Regions from separate parts of the Janthinobacterium sp. GW822-FHT07H11 genome, predicted to be linked through region 4. Evidence: predicted binding sites of a transcription regulator. Region 4 holds the regulator's gene; each other region holds the start of a gene.
The links. The regulator FNR, encoded in region 4, switches genes on or off when oxygen is low (the NO sensors DNR and NnrR bind a similar motif). The targets are predictions, from matches to a motif close to TTGATNNNNATCAA.
Positions count from the first base shown of each region.

Region 1 (4,545 bases), 740 kb from region 4:
GGTCGGCGGCGTGGGCGGCCGCATCGTGGAAACCGAGGCCTATGACCGGCTGGACCCGGCTTCGCACACGTTTTCCGGCATGACGCCGCGCAATGCGTCCATGTTCGGTCCGCCGGGGCGCGCCTATGTCTACCGTTCCTATGGCATTCACTGGTGCCTCAATTTTGTGTGCCGCGAAGCGGGCCTTGGCGCGGGCGTGCTGCTACGCGCCATCGAACCGCTGGCGGGAATCGACAGCATGCGCGCGCGGCGCGGCGTCGACGATGCGCGGCTGCTGTGCTCGGGGCCGGGGCGGGTGTGCCAGGCGCTGGCCGTCACGCAGGCGCACAACGGCTTGCCGCTCGATGCGCCGCCGTTTGCCTTGCTGGCGCACGCGGAAGAAGCCGTCGTGCTGGCCGGTCCCCGCATCGGCATTTCCAAGGCCAGGGACACGCCGTGGCGCTTCGTGCTGGCCGGCTCGCGCTACCTGAGCAAGCCGATGCGCATGCCTGCCGCTTAGCGGAATCAGGCGCCGCGCTGGCGCGCCGGCGGCGTTTTCGCGGTGCTACTCCTGGCCTTGCCACGGAGTGGGCTGTGCAGCGCGCGCCGTTCCGCTTGCCTTTCCGCGGCGGCGCTGGCCAAGTCCTGGAAGGCGTCCTCGCCAGCAGGGCCGGGCGCGGCGCTCGCGTGTTGTTCCAGCGTAAATACGGATACGGCGGCCGACAGCTTCACGGCCTGGTCCTGCAGGCTGGCCGCGGCGGCGGCCGCCTGTTCCACCAATGCCGCGTTTTGCTGGGTGGCGCCATCCATTTGCGTGACGGCCTGGTTCACTTCCGTGATGCCCGAGGCTTGCTCGGCGCTGGCCTGCTTGACCCGCTGGATGATGTCGTTGACTTGCTGCACCGACGCGACGATGGCGCCCATGCTGTCGCCCGCCTGCTGCACCGCCACGCTGCCGCCATCGATGGTGGTGACGGAGGTGGCGATCAAGGTCTTGATCTCCCGTGCCGCCTGCGCCGAGCGTTGCGCCAGGGTGCGCACTTCGGACGCCACCACGGCAAAGCCGCGCCCCTGCTCGCCCGCGCGCGCCGCCTCGACCGCCGCGTTCAGCGCGAGGATATTGGTCTGGAAGGAAATACCGTCGATCACGCCAATAATTTCCACGATCTGGCGCGAATTGGCCCGTATCGTCGCCATCGTGCTCACGGCTTGCTGCATCGCCGCGCCCCCTTGCATGGCCAGGTTCGACGCCTGTGCCGCCAGGTCGCAGGCGAGCTGGGCATTGCCGGCGTTGTCATTGACGGCTTCCGTCAGGGTTTCCATGGCGCTCGATGTCTGTTCCAGCGAACTGGCCTGCATTTCCGTGCGGGCTGACAAGTCCATATTGCCTGTTGCAATTTCGCGCGACGCCGTGTCGATCGAGTGCACGGCATCCATGATGGTGCGCAGGGTCTGGTTCAGATTGGCGATGGTCTGGTCCAGCACGCGCGACGTGGCGGCAATCTCGTCATTGCCTTGCTTGGGCGCGCCCGCCATCAGCTTGCCGGCGGCCAGGTCTTGCACGGCGTCGGCGATGCCGCGGATTTCCGCCAGCATGGCGCGCCGCACCAGCATGGTCACGACGATGGAGACGACGATGGACAGCAGCACCGTCAGCAGCAAGCTCCAGCCCAGGCTGTGGAATTCCGCGCTGGCCGTCGCGTGCGCCTGGCTGCTGAGGGTGGTTTCCAGTGCCGACAGTTGCGCCAGCTGGGCATTGAGCTGGACGAATTGCGTCTCCGCCTTGAGCATGGAGTTGGTGGCAATCGATTGATCCATCTGCGCCATTTCCATGGTTTCCAGCACGGCCTTGCGATAGCCGGCCAGCGCCGCAATGGCGGCATCGACCAGGGGCCGTTCGGCGCCGTTGGCCGTGGAACGCAGTGCCGCCAGCTGGCTGCCGATGGCCAGATGGCGTGCCTTGATCTGCTGCTCCAGCGCATCGATGCGGGCCTTGGCGAAGCTGCCATTGGTCCACGACAGCAACTGGTACATATTGCCATGCACGTGCTTGGCGTCGCCCGCCACGTCGGAGGCGGCTTTCAGGTGCGTGATGCGCACCTGCACCATATTTTCCAGCGAGGCATTTTGCCGTACCATGCCGTACCAGGCCCCGCTGGAACTGAGTATCAGCAACAGCAGGATGAGGACGGGCGCGAGCAACAACTTTGGTCCGATGCGTAGTTTATTGAGCATGCTTGACTCCTGCAGTGGCTGTTCGCGGCGCGCGCGGGCGCCGCGGCGGCAAGCTGCCGCGCCCCGCGCTGCGCCGGGAATGGCCTATTTTTTATAGATGCCCGCTTCCAGCACCACATCGTTGACGCGCAGGATATAGGTGGTCTTCGGTTCGATCTTGCCGCTGGTGGGATTCTTGTACTGGTAATCGACCCAGCCCTTGCCCTGCTTTTGCGCCAGTTCGATGATTTCACGCCGGTATTTCTTGCCATTGGCGTCGGGCACGTCCGTCAGGTCCTTGCCCACGATGGAAGGATTGATGGGGTGGGCCAGCACGATGCCCGTCTTGATGTCGCGCATGTCCACATACAGCGATCCCTGCACGAAATCGGGATCCTTCGCCGTGATCTTCTTCATCATTTCTTCCTTGCCATGCGCCTTCATGAAGGCGGCACCCCGTTCCGCCATGGCGATGGCGTCCTTTTCCGTTGGTTCAATTGCGGCACTGACGCTGGCGCTGGCAAATGCCAGGCACAGCAGGCTACCCGTGAGCAAGCGTTTCATGAGAACTCCTGGTGGTATCGAAGGATGTGTTGCCAAGCCGTAATTTACGTCGTCGTGGCTGGCCTCAAATTGCGATTGAACAAACTAAGGTCTTGCTTGATGCCAGTAGATGACGTATCGAAACGCTTATTGATATGTGGCAATTTGATTCCTTGCGGCAAGAACTATGATGAATTTTCCAGCATGCTGGTGCGCGGCATCCGGATAAAAGAGAGCGAATTGGCCGAGGTTGGGCTGATTTTATGGCAGTTATCGTAATTTATTGAGCAAGGAGACGAGCGTGTCCGACCACCTTACCGAGCCACTCCCCAGCAAATTCAAACCATATACCCGGCAAACCATTCAGCAGGCGCGGCAATGGGAATGGCTGCCGGAAGAGCAGCGCGAAGCCGTGCAAGTGGTCTCGCATGTGTTGCCATTTCGCACCAACGAATATGTGCTCGATCAATTGATCGACTGGAACAATATTCCCGATGATCCCATCTATCGCCTGGTCTTCCCGCACCGCGACATGCTGGCGCCCGAGCAGTACGCGCAGTTGCGCGATCTGGTGCTGGTGAAACGGGACAAGGCGGCCATCGACGCCTATGTGCACGGCCTGCGCCTGGGCATGAATCCGCATCCGGCAGGGCAGATGACGCATAACGTGCCCAGGGTCAACGATGCGCCCGTGCGCGGCTTGCAGCACAAATATGCGCAGACAGTGTTGTTTTTTCCCAGCGCGGGCCAGACTTGCCACGCATATTGCACGTTCTGCTTTCGCTGGCCCCAGTTCGTCGGCATGGACGACATGAAATTCGATGCGCGCGAATCGCACGAGCTGGCCGGCTACCTGAGACTGCATCCGGAAGTGACGGATGTGCTGATCACGGGCGGCGACCCGATGATCATGAACACGCGGCAACTGGCCGCCTATTTGGAGCCGCTGCTCGAGCCTGGCCTGGAACACATCCAGAACATCCGCATCGGCACCAAGGCGGTGGCCTACTGGCCGCAGCGTTTCGTCTCCGACCGCGATGCGGACGAGCTGCTGCGCCTGTTCGAACGCATCGTCAAGGCGGGCAAGAACCTGGCCGTGATGGGCCATTACAGCCACGCCGTCGAGCTGCGCCAGGATATCGCGCAGCAAGCGGTGAAACGCATCGTGTCCACGGGCGCCACCTTGCGCATGCAGGGGCCGCTGATACGCCACATCAACGAAGATCCGGCAAGCTGGGCCGAGCTGTGGCAGACGGGCACGCGCCTGGGAGCGATTCCGTATTACATGTTTGTCGAGCGCGATACGGGGCCGCGCGGCTATTTCGAGTTGCCCTTGGCCCGCGCGCACGAAATTTTCCAGGCCGCCTACCAGATGGTGTCGGGCCTGTCGCGCACGGTACGGGGACCGTCCATGAGCGCCTTCCCCGGCAAGATCGTCATCGACGGCATCGTCAGCATCAATGGCGAGAAACTGTTTGCTCTGCAATTTTTGCAGGCGCGCAACCCTGACTGGGTGCGCCGGCCGTTTTATGCGAAGTTCGATGCGCAAGCGACGTGGATGGACGATTTAAAGCCCGCATTCGGCCACGATAAATTCTTCTTCGAGACGGATGAGCCTATGCCGCAGGTGCCGCATAAAATCATCCGCCTGGTACAGGCTGCCTGAGCATGCATCGCACCGCCGCGACTGCCCGCTCCGGCGTGGCCGTGTTTTGCCTGGTCTTCCTGCCGTTCGCGCTCGGTCATTACCTGTCGTGCCTGTTGCGCGGCGTCAATGCCGTGCTGACGGCCGAATTGCTGGGCGCCATT
Region 1 covers NZ_CM179507.1:5,976,607-5,981,151, reverse strand. The annotation lists gene AC3RCJ_RS26400 (DNA-3-methyladenine glycosylase) at 1-499, shown strand, start outside; gene AC3RCJ_RS26395 (methyl-accepting chemotaxis protein) at 505-2,214, opposite strand; gene AC3RCJ_RS26390 (cache domain-containing protein) at 2,299-2,757, opposite strand; gene AC3RCJ_RS26385 (KamA family radical SAM protein) at 3,038-4,402, shown strand; gene AC3RCJ_RS26380 (MFS transporter) at 4,405-4,545, shown strand, end outside.
Region 1: a site for FNR is predicted at 2,887-2,900, ahead of AC3RCJ_RS26385 (KamA family radical SAM protein). Genes of this name have one in related genera too.

Region 2 (4,545 bases), 2.1 Mb from region 4:
GGTATCTTCTTTGCCGTGCATTCGGCGCAGGTGCCATACAGCGACAGCGCGTGTTCGTGCAGCACGAAGCCGCGTTCGGTGGCGATCTCGTTCTGGCGCAGTTCGATGCCTTCATCGACGAATTCATCGACCTTGCCGCAGCCCGTGCAGACCAGGTGGTCGTGGTGCTGGCCCTCGTTCAATTCGAATACGGCATGGCCTGATTCGAAGTGGCGGCGAAACAGGATGCCCGCTTCGGCAAACTGCATCAGCACGCGGTAGATGGTGGCCAGGCCTACATCGATCTTTTCAGCGAGCAAGAGTTTATACACGTCGTCCGCGCTCAGGTGCTTGATTGTTCCTTCTTGAAACAGCTGCAGAATCCGCAAGCGGGGGATCGTCACTTTCAATCCCGATTCACGCAGTTCCCTCAATATATCCATGTCTCCCATTCCTTTTTTTGATCGCCTGAGCGTGGTATTGCATTATAACGCAAATGATAATCATTACTATTCTCAATTGTGTGCCAAATATAGTATGGCTCGCGCGCATCGCGGGTACCAGTGATTTTGACGACATGCGTGATTGCGCGGGGCGCATCGATTGAAGTATCGTTGGCATGGGTGGAAAAATACGGCAGATATCGCTACACTGTGCAGCAAGATCAAACAATGGGAGGGGCATGGACCGATTTGATGCAATGCGTCTGTTTACGCGCATCGTCGAACTGGGCAGCTTTACGCAGGCCGCGCACGACCTGGGCTATCCGAAGGCCAGCGTCACGCTGGCGATCAAGCAGCTGGAAGCGCGGCTGCACGTGCGCCTGCTGCAGCGCACCACGCGCCAGGTGGCGCCCACGCCCGATGGCCACGCGTATTACGAGCGCTGCGTGCGCCTGCTGGCGGACCTGGAGGAAACGGAGGCCGTGTTTTCGACGGCCGCGCTGCAGCCGTCGGGCAAGCTGCGCATCGATATGCACAGCACGCTGGGCATGCATTTCGTCATGCCAATGCTGGACCGGTTCTGCGCGCGCTATCCCTTGATCGAACTGGAAATCGGCATGGGCGACCGCCTCGTCGACCTGGTGCGCGAGGGCGTCGACTGCGTGCTGCGCGTGGGCCAATTGCGCGATTCGTCCATGGTGGCGCGCACGGTGGCACGGCTGGCGCAGATCACCTGCGCCAGTCCCGCCTACCTGGCCGCGCACGGCACGCCGCGGACGCTGGCCGAGCTTGACGGGCACCGCGCCGTGAATTTCTTTTCTTCCCGGACGGGCAAGGCCTGGCCGTTTGCATTCAAGTGCGACGGCCAGACGTACAGCGTGGACTTGCCCGGCACGGTGTCCGTGAACAATGCGGACGCCTATCACGCCTGTTGCCGCGCAGGCATGGGCCTGATCCAGGCGCCCCGCTATCACCTGGCGCAGGCGCTGGCGGCCGGCGAACTGGTGGAAGTGCTGTCCGCCATGCGACCCGATCCCTTGCCCGTGTCCGTCATGTACCCCCATCACCGGCAATTGTCGCCGCGCGTGCGCGTGTTTGCCGACTGGGTCGCCGGCCTGTTTGCCGAGGCGGCTTGATTTTGCAATGCCGCCTTTTCTTGACTTGGGCAAAGAAAAAAAACCCTCTTTTGATGCCATCTAGCACTATTTGATGTGGATCAAAGTTTTTGTTGCACTGCACTCTTAGACTTCGCAGCGTTACTTAACGACAAAAAGAGGGAACTAGAATGAAGAAGTCCGCAACTGCAGCAGCAATCGTTTTGGCCGCCATCGGCGCATTCGCCGGCAATGCAATGGCGCAGGAAAGCCCATGGCTGGTGCGTGCGCGTGCCGTGCACATCGATCCGGCCGACAAATCTGCTCCTGTGGGTGGCGTCGGTGCATCCGACCTGATACACGTCAGCAGCAAGACCATTCCCGAGATCGATATTTCGTATTTCTTCACCCCGAATATCGCTGCCGAGCTGATCCTGACGTATCCGCAAAAGCATGACGTCTCCCTGGCTGGCACGAAGATCGGTACCTTCAAGCACCTGCCGCCGACGCTGTCGCTGCAATACCACTTCATGCCTGAAAAACAGTTCAGCCCTTACGTGGGCGCAGGTGTGAACTACACGAACATCTCCGATGTCAAACTGCCCGGCCTGCGCCTGGAGCATGACAGCTGGGGCTTCGCGCTGCAAGCCGGTGTCGACTACAAGCTGGACAAAAACTGGTCCTTGAACTTTGACATCAAGAAAGTGCAGATCCGCAGCGATGTATTGACCGCTGCCGGCGCCAAGGTCAGCGAAGTCAAGATCGACCCGCTGCTGATCGGCGTGGGCGTGGGCTACCGTTTCTAAGCAGCCAGCACGGCCGCTGTAGCGCGGCATAGGCAGATCCGGCCCGCATGGCCGGATCTTTTTTTGACATTTAGTATGTCGCCATATTATATTGTGGCTTATGATGAAACTCGAACAGAAATATGCGGCCCTGCTGGGCGACGTGGGGCGACGCGCGCCCGATGCGGGCGCGGCCGATACGCTGGCGCGCCTGCGCCTGTGCTTTGAAGTGCTGGGGCTGGCATCGGCCATCGATGGCGATTGCGCCACGCGCCTGGGATGCCATGGTTTGTCGGAAGGCAAGTTTGTCTTGCTGTTCCTGCTGCGCGACGTGCCGCCAGGCTTGCCGCCGCACGAGCTGGCCGAGCGCGCGGGGGTGACGCGCGGCACCATCACGGGCTTGCTCGACGGCCTCGAACGCGACGGCTTCCTGGCGCGCCACGCGGACACGGCGGACCGGCGCAAGCTGCTGGTGCGGCTGAGCGCCAAGGGCGAGGCGATGGCAGCCAGCCTGGTCGACGAGCACGCGCAATGGATCTCCAGCCTGTTCGCCGACTTTACCGCCGCGGAAATGCAGGTCTTCAGCCGCTTGCTGGAAAAAGCCTGGCGCAGGACGGACAGGGGGGCGGCATGAGCGCCGGCATCGCCGATATCGCGCCTGCGCGCCTGGCGCTCCTGAATCAGGGCACGGTGGCCAGCAGCACCCTGACGGAAGGGCTGGCCATCGACTTCGCGCTGCTGCTGGAGGCGGCCGTGCCCGATCTCGGCGCCGCCGCGCTGGACGCCATGCGGCAGCAGGCCGCCGCCGGCATCACGAAACGCATGGCGCTGGCGACGCAATTGCTGCTGGAAGCCGGCGCTGACTTGGCGCTGCTGCAAGCGCATCCATCCGACACGGTGCGCGGCTGGGCCTGTTTTGTCATCGCCGCACAGCCCGGCGCGGGCTTGCCGGAACAACTGGCGGCCATGCGCGCGCTGGCCGATGACGCTCATTTCGGCGTGCGCGAATGGGCGTGGCTGGCGCTGCGTCCCCGCCTGGCGGCCGGGCTGGAAGAGGCCATTGCGCTGCTGGCGCCGTGGACGGAGGAGCCATCGGAAAGGCTGCGCCGCTTTGCCTGCGAAGCGCTGCGTCCGCGCGGCGTGTGGTGCGCGCATATTGCGCGCCTGAAACAGGAACCACAGCTGGCCATGCCCTTGCTGCAGCCGCTGCGCGGCGATCCGGCTCCCTATGTGCAGGATTCCGTGGCGAACTGGCTCAACGATGCGGCCAAGAGCCGGCCCGACTGGGTGCGCGCACTGTGCGCACAATGGCTGGCGGACAGCGGCAGCGCCGCCACCGCACGCATCTGCAAGCGCGCCCAGCGCTCGCTGACTCGATCATTTTAAGGAGAAATCATGCATTACCTGTTAGAACTGTATAGTCCGACGCCGGCCTGGCTGGCCCTCGATGGCGCCGCGCGCCAGGCGTATTTCGCCACCGTCGGCGCCGGCATGGCGGCGCTGGCCGGCAGCGGCGCCGAAGCGCTGGCCATGGGCGCCATCGATGGCGGCAAGCCGCATGCGGCGCCCCAGCAATTCTATGCCGTCTGGCGCTTCCCGGACGAGGCGGCACTGGACGCCTTGCTGGCGGGCATCGCCGCCACCGGCTGGCATGATTATTTCACCACGCTCAATGCGGCTGGCCCGGCCGTGGATTTCCCTGGCCACCTGGCGCAGCTGGCGACCGTCTAAGCGTCCGACGTTTTTCTTGCCGCTGCGGTAAAGTTGGCATTTACACGCAAGCCCCGACCTTGATGCCAATCAAACCGCTTTTCACCGTGATGCTGGCGCTGGCGCCCTTGCTGGCGTCGGCCGCCCCCGCCACCCCGCAAGCGCTGGTCGCCGCCGCGCGCAGCCAGGTGGGCGTGACGCTGCAGTACGACCCGCGCTACGAGCGCCTCGCCTATCCGGGCGGCGACGTGCCGCTCGAGCGGGGCGTGTGCACGGACGTGGTCGTGCGCGCCTACCGCCAGCTGGGGCGGGACTTGCAGGTGCTGGTGCACGAAGACATGCGCCAGGCGTGGCAGGTGTACCAGCGCCAGGGACGCTGGCAGATGAAGGGGCCGGACCGCAATATCGACCACCGCCGCGTGCCGAACCTGGGCACCTACTTTGCCCGCCACGGCACCAGCTTGCCGCCAAGCAAGGAGGCGAACGCCTACCGCGCGGGCGATATCGTCACCTGGCGCCTGCCGCGCAACCTCA
Region 2 covers NZ_CM179507.1:4,576,788-4,581,332, reverse strand. The annotation lists gene fur (ferric iron uptake transcriptional regulator) at 1-422, opposite strand, end outside; gene AC3RCJ_RS20130 (LysR family transcriptional regulator) at 662-1,558, shown strand; gene AC3RCJ_RS20125 (OmpW/AlkL family protein) at 1,708-2,322, shown strand; gene AC3RCJ_RS20120 (MarR family winged helix-turn-helix transcriptional regulator) at 2,426-2,935, shown strand; gene AC3RCJ_RS20115 (HEAT repeat domain-containing protein) at 2,932-3,687, shown strand; gene AC3RCJ_RS20110 (DUF6616 family protein) at 3,697-4,032, shown strand; gene AC3RCJ_RS20105 (DUF1287 domain-containing protein) at 4,095-4,545, shown strand, end outside.
Region 2: a site for FNR is predicted at 1,629-1,642, ahead of AC3RCJ_RS20125 (OmpW/AlkL family protein). Genes of this name have one in related genera too.

Region 3 (4,545 bases), 2.4 Mb from region 4:
GAACGGTTCCACGGCCGTCAGCGCGACCAGCAGGGCCAGGGCCGCCAGCGGCACGCTCAGCGTTTGCTGCTGCGCCAGCGCGGCCACGGCCAGCAGCACACCGGCCAAGGTCGCGCTGCCGGCCACGCCGTAGGCGGCACCGGCCGCCGTCTCCAGGCGCTGCAGGGCGACATCGGCTTGCGCCAGCGAGGCGTCGATGCGCGCCAGCGCCGCGCACTGGGCCTCGATGCGGCCGGCCATCACCAGGTCCGTCTGGCCCGCCACCAGGTCGATGGCGCCGGAGCGCAGTTTTTCGATGGCGCGTGTACGCACGATGGCGGGACGGCGGGCGCCGCGCGCGACCAGCCAGCCGATGCCGCCGCCGGCGGCCAGCAGCCACAGCGCCAGGCCCAGGCCCAGCTGCCACCGCATGAGGCCCAGCGCCACGCCGGCCAGCAAGGCCGCGCACAGGGCCGTGAAGGCGGGCACCAGCAGGCGCAAATACAGCGCTTCAAGCGCGTCGATGTCGGCCGTCAGGCGAAACAGCAGCCGGGCGGGCTGGCGCAGCAGGCGGCCCGCCGCCTCGGGGCGCGACCAGCCGCGAAACAGCTGCACGCGGATGGCCGCCAGCGCGGCAAACGTGGCGTCGTGCGTGACGAGCCGTTCCGCATAGCGCGAGCCCGTGCGGCCGATGGCCAGCAGGCGGATGCCGGCCGACGGGCCGAAAACGTCGAAGACGATGGCGGTGGACGCATGCAGGCCGGCAATCGAGGTGGCCGTGATGAACCAGCCGGACAGGCCCAATAACGCCATGCCAGCCACGGCCGTCAGGGCGGCCAGCACGGCGCCGGCGATCAGTTTGCCGGGCTGGGCCAGCAGCAGTTGCCGCAGGACGGGGTGCGACAGGAGGGAGGGTTTCATGCGCGCCGCTCCTGCATTGGCGCCTGCGCATCGACCTGCACCGTGCGCTGCAGGCGGGCGGCCAGCACGGGGTCGTGCGTGGCGACGAGCATCGTCTTGCCTTGCGCCAGGGCCAGCAAGGCGTCCGTGACGCGCGCCGCCGTTTCGCTGTCCAGGTGGGCCGTCGGCTCATCGACCAGCAGCAGATCGGCATGCGGATGCAGGGCCACGCGGGCCAGGGCCAGGCGCACGGCTTCGCCGCCCGACAAGCCCTGGCCGCCGTCGCTGAGCATGACGGCCGGCTGCGCCTGCGCCACGCCGGCCAGGTCGGCCAGGTGCAGCGCCTGCGTCACCTGCGCCGCGTTCGCACCGAGGCGGCCCAGGGTCACGTTCTGGCTGACGGAAGCGGCAAATACATGGGGCCGCTGGCCCATCCAGGCCATGCGCTGGCGCAAGGTGTTCACGCTGCCGTCGTTCAGGCGCACGCCGCCGATGCGGATCTCGCCGCCGCTGGCGGGCAGCAAGCCGGCCAGCAGGGACAGCAAGGTGGTCTTGCCGGCGCCGCTGGCGCCCAGCAGGGCCACGTGTTCGCCGGCGCGCACGCTCAAGTCAAAGCCGTCGAACACGGGCGCTTCGCCGGGATGGGCAAAGCGCAGTTGATGGATGGCAATGGCGGGCGGCGCTGCCACCGCCATGGCGGCGGCGGAAACGGCGGCCACTTCCACGCTGGCGCCAGGCAGGGCGACGCCCTCGCCCGCCAGGTCGTGCAGGCCGACCAGGCCCGCTTCGCCGGCCGCCTTGTCATGCCAGACGGCCGCCAGCTCGCGCAGCGGTTCGAAGAAGGCGGGCGCCAGCAGCAAGATGAACATGCCCTGCCCCAGCGTCAGTTCCCGGCCCCAGGTACCGAAATTAATGCTGCCCAACAAGGAAAAGCCGATGAAGGCGGCCACCATGGCCACGCCCAGCGCGGAAAACAGTTCCAGCACGGCCGACGATAAAAAGGCGATGCGCAGCACCACCATCGTGCGCCGGCGCACGGATTGCGACGAGGCATCGAGCCGCGCGGCCGTGGCATCGACGGCACCGAGCGCGCGCAGAGTGGCCAGGCCGCGCAGGCGGTCCAGCAGGAACGCGTTCATGCTGCCCATTTCCACCATCTGCGCGCGGCTGGCCGCCTGCGCGCCTATGCCGACCAGGGCCATGAAGACGGGAATCAGCGGCGCGGCGATGAGCAGGATCAGCGCGGCGATCCACGACAGCGGCGTCACCACGGCGAGGATCACGAGGGGCACGGTCAGCACCTTCCAGCGCGCCGGCCTGTAGCGCACCAGGTAGGGCACGATGGCCTCGGCCTGTTCGGCGATGACGCTGGCAGCCTGTCCCGACTGGGCGCGCTGGCGATCCAGCGGCGAACGGCGCGCCAGCGCCTGCGCCACTTGCGCGCGCAAGGTCGACAGGTGGGCGCGCGCCGCCGCATACATGCGCCGCGCGCCCCACGCTTCGCCCCAGGCGCGCAGCACGCCCAGCAGCAGCACGCCGGCCGCGGGCAGCAGGGCCGCGCGCCAGGGCGCGCCATCGAGCATGGCTTGCAGGGCCCAGGCCAGCAGGGCCGCTTGCGGCAGCCACAGCAAGGCCGCGCCGCCTTGCACCAGGCTGGGGACACGGGGAAGGAGAAAGCGGGGCAAGGCAAGTGGCGTGGTGGGCATCGTCTTATACTTCTTGAGTTTTCAGAATTTTCTGTAAATTCGATTTTTTGTATAATACTGCGAAACATGACATATATCAATTGACCCGACCTGATCGGCGTGCAAAAATTTCAGATAATTATGAAAACTCAAAATATCCACATGACACCGCTGATCCTGACCTTCGTCAGCCATTTCGGCGAGATGGGCAGCCGCTGGGGCTTCAACCGCACGGTGGGACAAGTGTACGCCTTGTTGTTTGTCGCGGAGCACCCCTTGCATGCGGACGAAATTGCGGAGCACCTGAGTTTTTCACGCTCGAACGTGAGCATCGGCCTGAAGGAATTGCAGGGCTGGGGCCTGATCCGCCAGTCGCGCATCCCCGGCGACCGGCGCGAGTACTTCTCGTCGCTGGGCGACGTGTGGCAAATCTTCCGCGTGGTGGCGGCCGAACGCCGCCGCCGCGAAGTGGCGCCCACCCTGACGGTGCTGCGCGAATCACTGCTCACGCCCGCCACGGAACCCGTCGATCACTATGCGCAGGAACGCATGCGCGAAATGTATGAACTGGTCGACCTGGCCAATACCTGGTTCGACGACTTGCAGCGCCTGTCGCCCGAATCGATGGCGCAGCTGATGAAGATGGGCGCCAAGGTACAAAAACTGCTCAACGCCAAGGACCGCCTGTTTGGCGTCAGCAACAACAGCGACTGACACCCCGCCTCCCCTCTTTCCGCCCGGAATGCCGCTAGCACGCGCGGACATTTCCTGTCACGCTATTTCCGAACGTTGTTGCGAACATCGCTAGCACAGCCATGCATAGCTGTATGCGATGTTGTCAACTGAACCAATAGTATTATTTAAATTGTATTAATTTACATCAAGAGTAAGCTTTCATTTGCGTACTCTCTACGCGCAGGAAATAGATAAAAACGGGCAATGGGATGAGATCCCCGGCATGCAGGGACGCATTCCCACACGATGAAGCGTTAGTCTTAGCACAAGGGGATTTTCATGAAAAGCATAAAGCGCATTGCCGTCAAGGCATCCATGCTGGCCGCGATGACCGTACTGGCAAGTGCGGCGCAAGCGGCCACCTGGGTCGATGTGGGTCCGGCCAGCGGTTTCGTCATCGCCGGCAGCACCGTCACCTACTCGCCGTCGCCGGCACTGCAGGTGAAATATTATGACGATAATCTCGTGCCGCAAAGCCCGTCCGATATTCAGGGCTATATCAATGGCGTGTTCGGCACCAGTCTGGGCGCCGCCGTTTCATATTGCAACAGCGCCACCTCGGGCTGCACGGCCGGCACCACGGCCGGCCTGAGCGGCGGCGTCAACTCCTATACGAGCGCGGCGGCCTATGACTACCTGGCCATCCACTTCGGCCAGGGCGAACTGGTGTTCCACTGGGCCGCGCCCGTGGCTGCCGGCACCACGTTCACGGTGGCGGGCCTGCCCAAGGACCTGAGCAACTACAGGGCCTTCATTTCCGCCGTGCCGGAACCTGAAACCTATGCCATGCTGCTCGCCGGCCTGGGCCTGCTGGGCTTCCTGGCACGCCGCCGCCAGGGAAAGTAAGCATCACCAGCGGCAGCGGCGCAACGGCGCCCGCTGCCGCCTTCACCGCCAGCGGCCTGTTTACGCCGCGCTTGCGGCGCCAGGCCCACTGTTTACACCATTTTTAGACCCCCCTCGCTATGCTGGACGGCATCACCAGCCACTTTGCGAGGAGTCCTTCATGCATCAACCGCATTTGCGCACGCGTCGCCCCGGCATCCTGCGGCGCCACCTGCCGGCGCGTGAACGCTTGCGCCTGGCGAACAGGAAGCGCGCCCCCCTGGTCGTGGCCATGCTGAGCGCGGCCCCCATCCTCTACCTGCTGTCAGTGGTACTGTCCGCGCAACCATAGTCCCTCACGGCGCGCATCGCCGCACCATGATAGTAATAAAGTGACAATTGAAGCATTTCTCTCAATTCG
Region 3 covers NZ_CM179507.1:2,711,904-2,716,448, reverse strand. The annotation lists gene AC3RCJ_RS12180 (amino acid ABC transporter ATP-binding/permease protein) at 1-900, opposite strand, end outside; gene cydD (thiol reductant ABC exporter subunit CydD) at 897-2,585, opposite strand; gene AC3RCJ_RS12170 (GbsR/MarR family transcriptional regulator) at 2,727-3,278, shown strand; gene AC3RCJ_RS12165 (PEP-CTERM sorting domain-containing protein) at 3,579-4,145, shown strand; gene AC3RCJ_RS12160 (hypothetical protein) at 4,306-4,476, shown strand.
Region 3: a site for FNR is predicted at 2,652-2,665, ahead of cydD (thiol reductant ABC exporter subunit CydD). Genes of this name have one in related genera too.

Region 4 (4,545 bases):
ACCATCATGGAAACGGTCCGCAAGGGACGCAACAACACCATGCCGGCCTTCAGTGACTTCCTCGGCGAATCGAAAGTCCACGTGCTGTCGGCCTATGTCTGGAGCCTGTCGAATCCCCAGACGCCCGTGAAATGATGTAATGGAACCTCAAGTCATCAAGATGTATGCGGCCCGCGAGCAAATCTATCCTCGCGAGGCCAAAGGACGCTACGCTACCTGGCGATGGGTATGCGTCTGGCTTACCCAGCTGGCGTTCTACGGCTTGCCGTGGCTGAACTGGAATGGCAGGCAAGCCCTGCTGTTCGATTTGACCACGCGCAAGTTCTACATTTTCGGCGTCGTGCTGTGGCCCCAGGATTTCATCTATCTGGCGGCCCTGCTGATCATCTGTGCCTATCTGCTGTTCCTCGTCACGGCCATTGCGGGGCGGGTCTGGTGCGGCTTCTCCTGCCCGCAAACGGTGTACACGGAAATCTTCCTGTGGGTCGAGCGCCGCATCGAGGGCACGCGCAGCGCGCGCATGGCCCTCGACAAGCAGGGTCCGTCCCTGCGCAAGACGGCCAAGAAGACGGCCAAGCACCTGGTGTGGGGCGCCATTGCCCTGTGGACGGGCTTTACCTTTGTCGGCTACTTCACGCCGATCAAGGAACTCGCGCATTCCGTGCAAACCCTCAACTTCGGTCCCTGGGAATGGTTCTGGGTGCTGTTCTACAGCCTGGCAACCTACGGCAACGCGGGCTGGCTGCGCGAGCAGGTGTGCAAATACATGTGCCCCTACGCGCGCTTCCAGAGCGCCATGTTCGACCAGGACACCCTGATCATCACCTACGATGCCAAGCGCGGCGAACCACGCGGCGCCATGAGCAAGAAGGCCGGCAACAACGACAAGCTGGGCGACTGCATCGACTGCACCCTGTGCGTGCAGGTGTGTCCGACCGGTATCGATATCCGCAACGGCCTGCAGTATGAATGCATCGGCTGCGCGGCCTGCGTCGATGCCTGCAATACCGTGATGGACAAGGTCGAGCGGCCGCGTGGCTTGATACGCTACAGTACCGACCATGCGATGGAAAACAACTTCAATTCGAAGCAGATCCGCCAGCGCGCCATGCGCCCGCGCGTGCTGATCTACACGTCCATCCTGGCCCTGATCATCATCGCCGTGTGTACCTCGCTGGCCCTGCGCACGCCGCTGAAGATGGACGTGATCCGCGACCGCGGTTCGATGGGACGCGAAGTGGAAGACGGCATGATCGAAAACGTCTACCGCCTGCAGATCATGAACACCTCCGAGCAAACCCAGCATTTTAAAATCAGCGCTTCCGGCTTGCCGGGCCTGACCTTGCTGACGCGCGAGGAAGTGACCTTGCAGCCGACGGAAACGCTGGGCTGGCCGATCCGCCTGCGCGTGCCGCACGGCGTGGGAGAAAAGGGGTCGAACAAGATCGCAATCGAGTTGCAATCGCTGGACGACCCGTCGCTGCATGTGCGTGAAAGCGCGGTCTTCATCGTGCCGCGGTGATGTTGATTTGGGGTCGGACCCTCCGGGTCCGACCCCGGTATTTCGCCGCAGGGGTATCATCAATCATGCGCTAGGGTCACTTGATTTTCAACCCGGAAGCAAAAGCTGGGGTCAGACCCAAAGGGTCCGGCCCCAAGGAGAACACAATGTCCGACAGTCTGAAACTGCAACCTCCCGTTGCACCGTGGTACAAGCATCGCTGGCCATGGCTGCTGATGATCGGTCCCGGCCTGTCCGTGGTCGTCGGCAGCTTCATGGGCTATATTGCGTTTACGCAACCCGATGCGCTGGTGGTGGGCGATTATTACAAGCAGGGCAAGGCCATCAACCAGGATTTGAAGCGCGACACGGCCGCCAGCAACCTGGCCATGGACACCAGCCTGTCCTACGACGTGGCGCAGGCGCGCCTGGCCGGTTCCGTGCACAGCTTCGGCAAGGCCTACCAGGGCCCGCTGCAACTGCACCTGGCGCATGCGACCCTGCCGGAAAAAGACATCAAGCTGCTGGTGCAGCCCGATGCCCAGGGTAATTTCTCGGTGGCGCTGCCGATGCTCGAGCGCAGCCGCTGGCAGGTACTGGTGGAAAACGACAAGCGCGAATGGCGCCTGTCCGGCATCTGGACCTGGCCGCTGCAGCGCAGCATCGCGCTGCACGCCGATGAAGAGCTATAACGTACAGCGCCGGGAAAAAACCGTAGCGAGCGGCAGTGATTTGTGGCTAAGAAGCGCAGCTGTGCTAGAGCACAGCGAGCATCGCAGGCCGCAAAGCGCGACGCGCAGCAGGTTTTGACGGTGCTGTTATTTGCAGATGTCGGTGCCGGCCGTAATGGCCTTCAGTTTGGCTGGCTGCAAGATCTCGATCTCGCGGTTGGAGACGCGCAGCCAGCCTTCCTTCTTAAATTTCGACAATAAACGGCTGACGCTCTCGATGGTCAGGCCCAGGTAATTGCCGATTTCCTCGCGCGACATGCGCAGCTGGAACTTGCTGCTCGAATAGCCGCGCGCTTCATAGCGCGACGCCAGGTTGACGATGAAGGCGGCAAAGCGCTGCGTCGCCTGCATGTTACCCAACAACAACATGACACTTTGCTCACGCGTGATTTCCTGGCTCATCATGCGGTGGAAATGGCGCAGCAGGGTCGGCATATTGCCCAGCAATTGTTCCAGGCTGGAAAACGGGATTTCACATACTTCGCTGTCTTCCAGGGCCACCGCATTACAGTGGTGGCGGTCGGCGCTGATGGCATCCATGCCCAGCAGTTCGCCGGCCATCTGGAAACCCGTCACCTGCTCTTCGCCGCCCGGATTGATCTGGTAGGTCTTGAAGTGGCCCAGGCGGATCGCATACAGGTTCTGGAACGAGTCGCCGATGCGGAACAGCGAAGCGCCGCGCACGATCTTGCGGCGGCGTCCGATAATCTGGTCCAGCCTGTCCATGTCGCCCACATCGAGCCCCATCGGCAGGCACAATTGGTGCATGCTGCAGGTCGAGCATCGCGCACGCAACGCTTCCACGGTCACTGTGGGCAAGGTTGGAGAGAGTAGCGCTTCAGTCATGTCGGTACCTTTTAGAAAATGCAACAACAAGTTTACTGCATACACGGTTGCCGTGTGCCAATTTCACCGTAATTTCGCCGAATAAACGACGTCTTGCATTTAATTATATGGCAACATCGTCAAAAGACCATGTGGGGAGGGGAAATTGCGCGGTGGCGCTTGCCAAGCTGGGGTATTGATAGGAAAATTCTTGACAGCATTATCTGCCTCTGCCGCCTGTGCCGCCCGGTACTGAAAAGGAAACTATGAAGCCTCTCGGCATAAAAGCAAAAGTCGCGCTGGCAACCAGCCTGACCTCGATCGCCATGATTGCCCTGGTTACCATGATACAGGTGCGGCACATGCGCGACGACTTCACCAAGGTACTGCTGAGCCAGCAGTCGGCCCTGATCACCCGCACGGCCGCTGAACTCGATGACAAGCTGGCCATGCTGCTGCAGATCGTCACGCTGACGGCCAGGCAGCAGCCGCCCGAATTGATTGCCCAGCCCGCCCAGTTGCGCCAATATTATTCGCGCCGCTCGATGCTGGTGCTGTTCGACGACGTGCTAGTGCTGGACGCGCATGGCGCCGTCGTGGCCGACATGCCGGAAGTGGCGGGACGCGCTGGCATCAACGTCGCCGAGCGCGAGTATTTCCAGACCGTGCTGCGCACGCGCCAGCCCATGATCACCGAACCGATGCTGGGCAAATCGAGCGGCCTGCCCATCGTGCAGATGGCGGCACCCGTGCTGGGCGCCGACGGCCAGGTGGCCGGCGTGGTGATCGGCGTGCTGCGCCTGTACAAGGACAACCTGCTGGGCCGCCTGCGCACGGAAAAGATCGGCAAGAGCGGCTATTACTTCATCCTCACGCGCGGCGCCGTGCCGCGCTACGTGCTGCATCCCGATACCAGCCGCTTGCTGCAGCCGCGCCAGCCGAACGCCAACCTGACCACCACGCAGCTGCTGAAGGACGACGGCGAAGGCAGCATGGTCAGCACCAACAGCCGCGGCATCACGGCCGTCAACAGCTTCAAGCGCCTGAAGTCCGTAAACTGGCTGCTCGCGGCCTCGCTGCCCATCGATGACGCCTTCGAACCGTTCGACGGCGTGCTATACCGGCTGGTGCTGTGGAGCACCCTGGCCTCGCTGCTGGCCGCGGCAGTGCTGGGCTGGGTCACCGTGCGCCTGCTGTCGCCGCTGGTGCGCCTGCGCGACACCCTGCAAGCGCTGCGCAGCAGCGGCAGCCGCTTCACCCCCGTGCCGGTGCAGCAGCGCGACGAGATCGGCGAACTGACGGAAGCGTTCAACGGCCTGATGAGCGAACGCGACCGCCTGCAGCAGGAGCTCGAATCGCGCGCGGCGGAACTGGAACAGGAACGCGACCGGGCCGAGGCGGCCAACCGCGCGAAGAGCGATTTCGTGGCCAATATGAGCCATGAAATCCGCACCCCGCTCAATGCCGTGCTGGGCATGGTGTATCTGC
Region 4 covers NZ_CM179507.1:326,007-330,551, forward strand. The annotation lists gene ccoP (cytochrome-c oxidase, cbb3-type subunit III) at 1-135, shown strand, start outside; gene ccoG (cytochrome c oxidase accessory protein CcoG) at 140-1,522, shown strand; gene AC3RCJ_RS01415 (FixH family protein) at 1,669-2,193, shown strand; gene fnr (fumarate/nitrate reduction transcriptional regulator Fnr) at 2,320-3,078, opposite strand; gene AC3RCJ_RS01425 (response regulator) at 3,324-4,545, shown strand, end outside.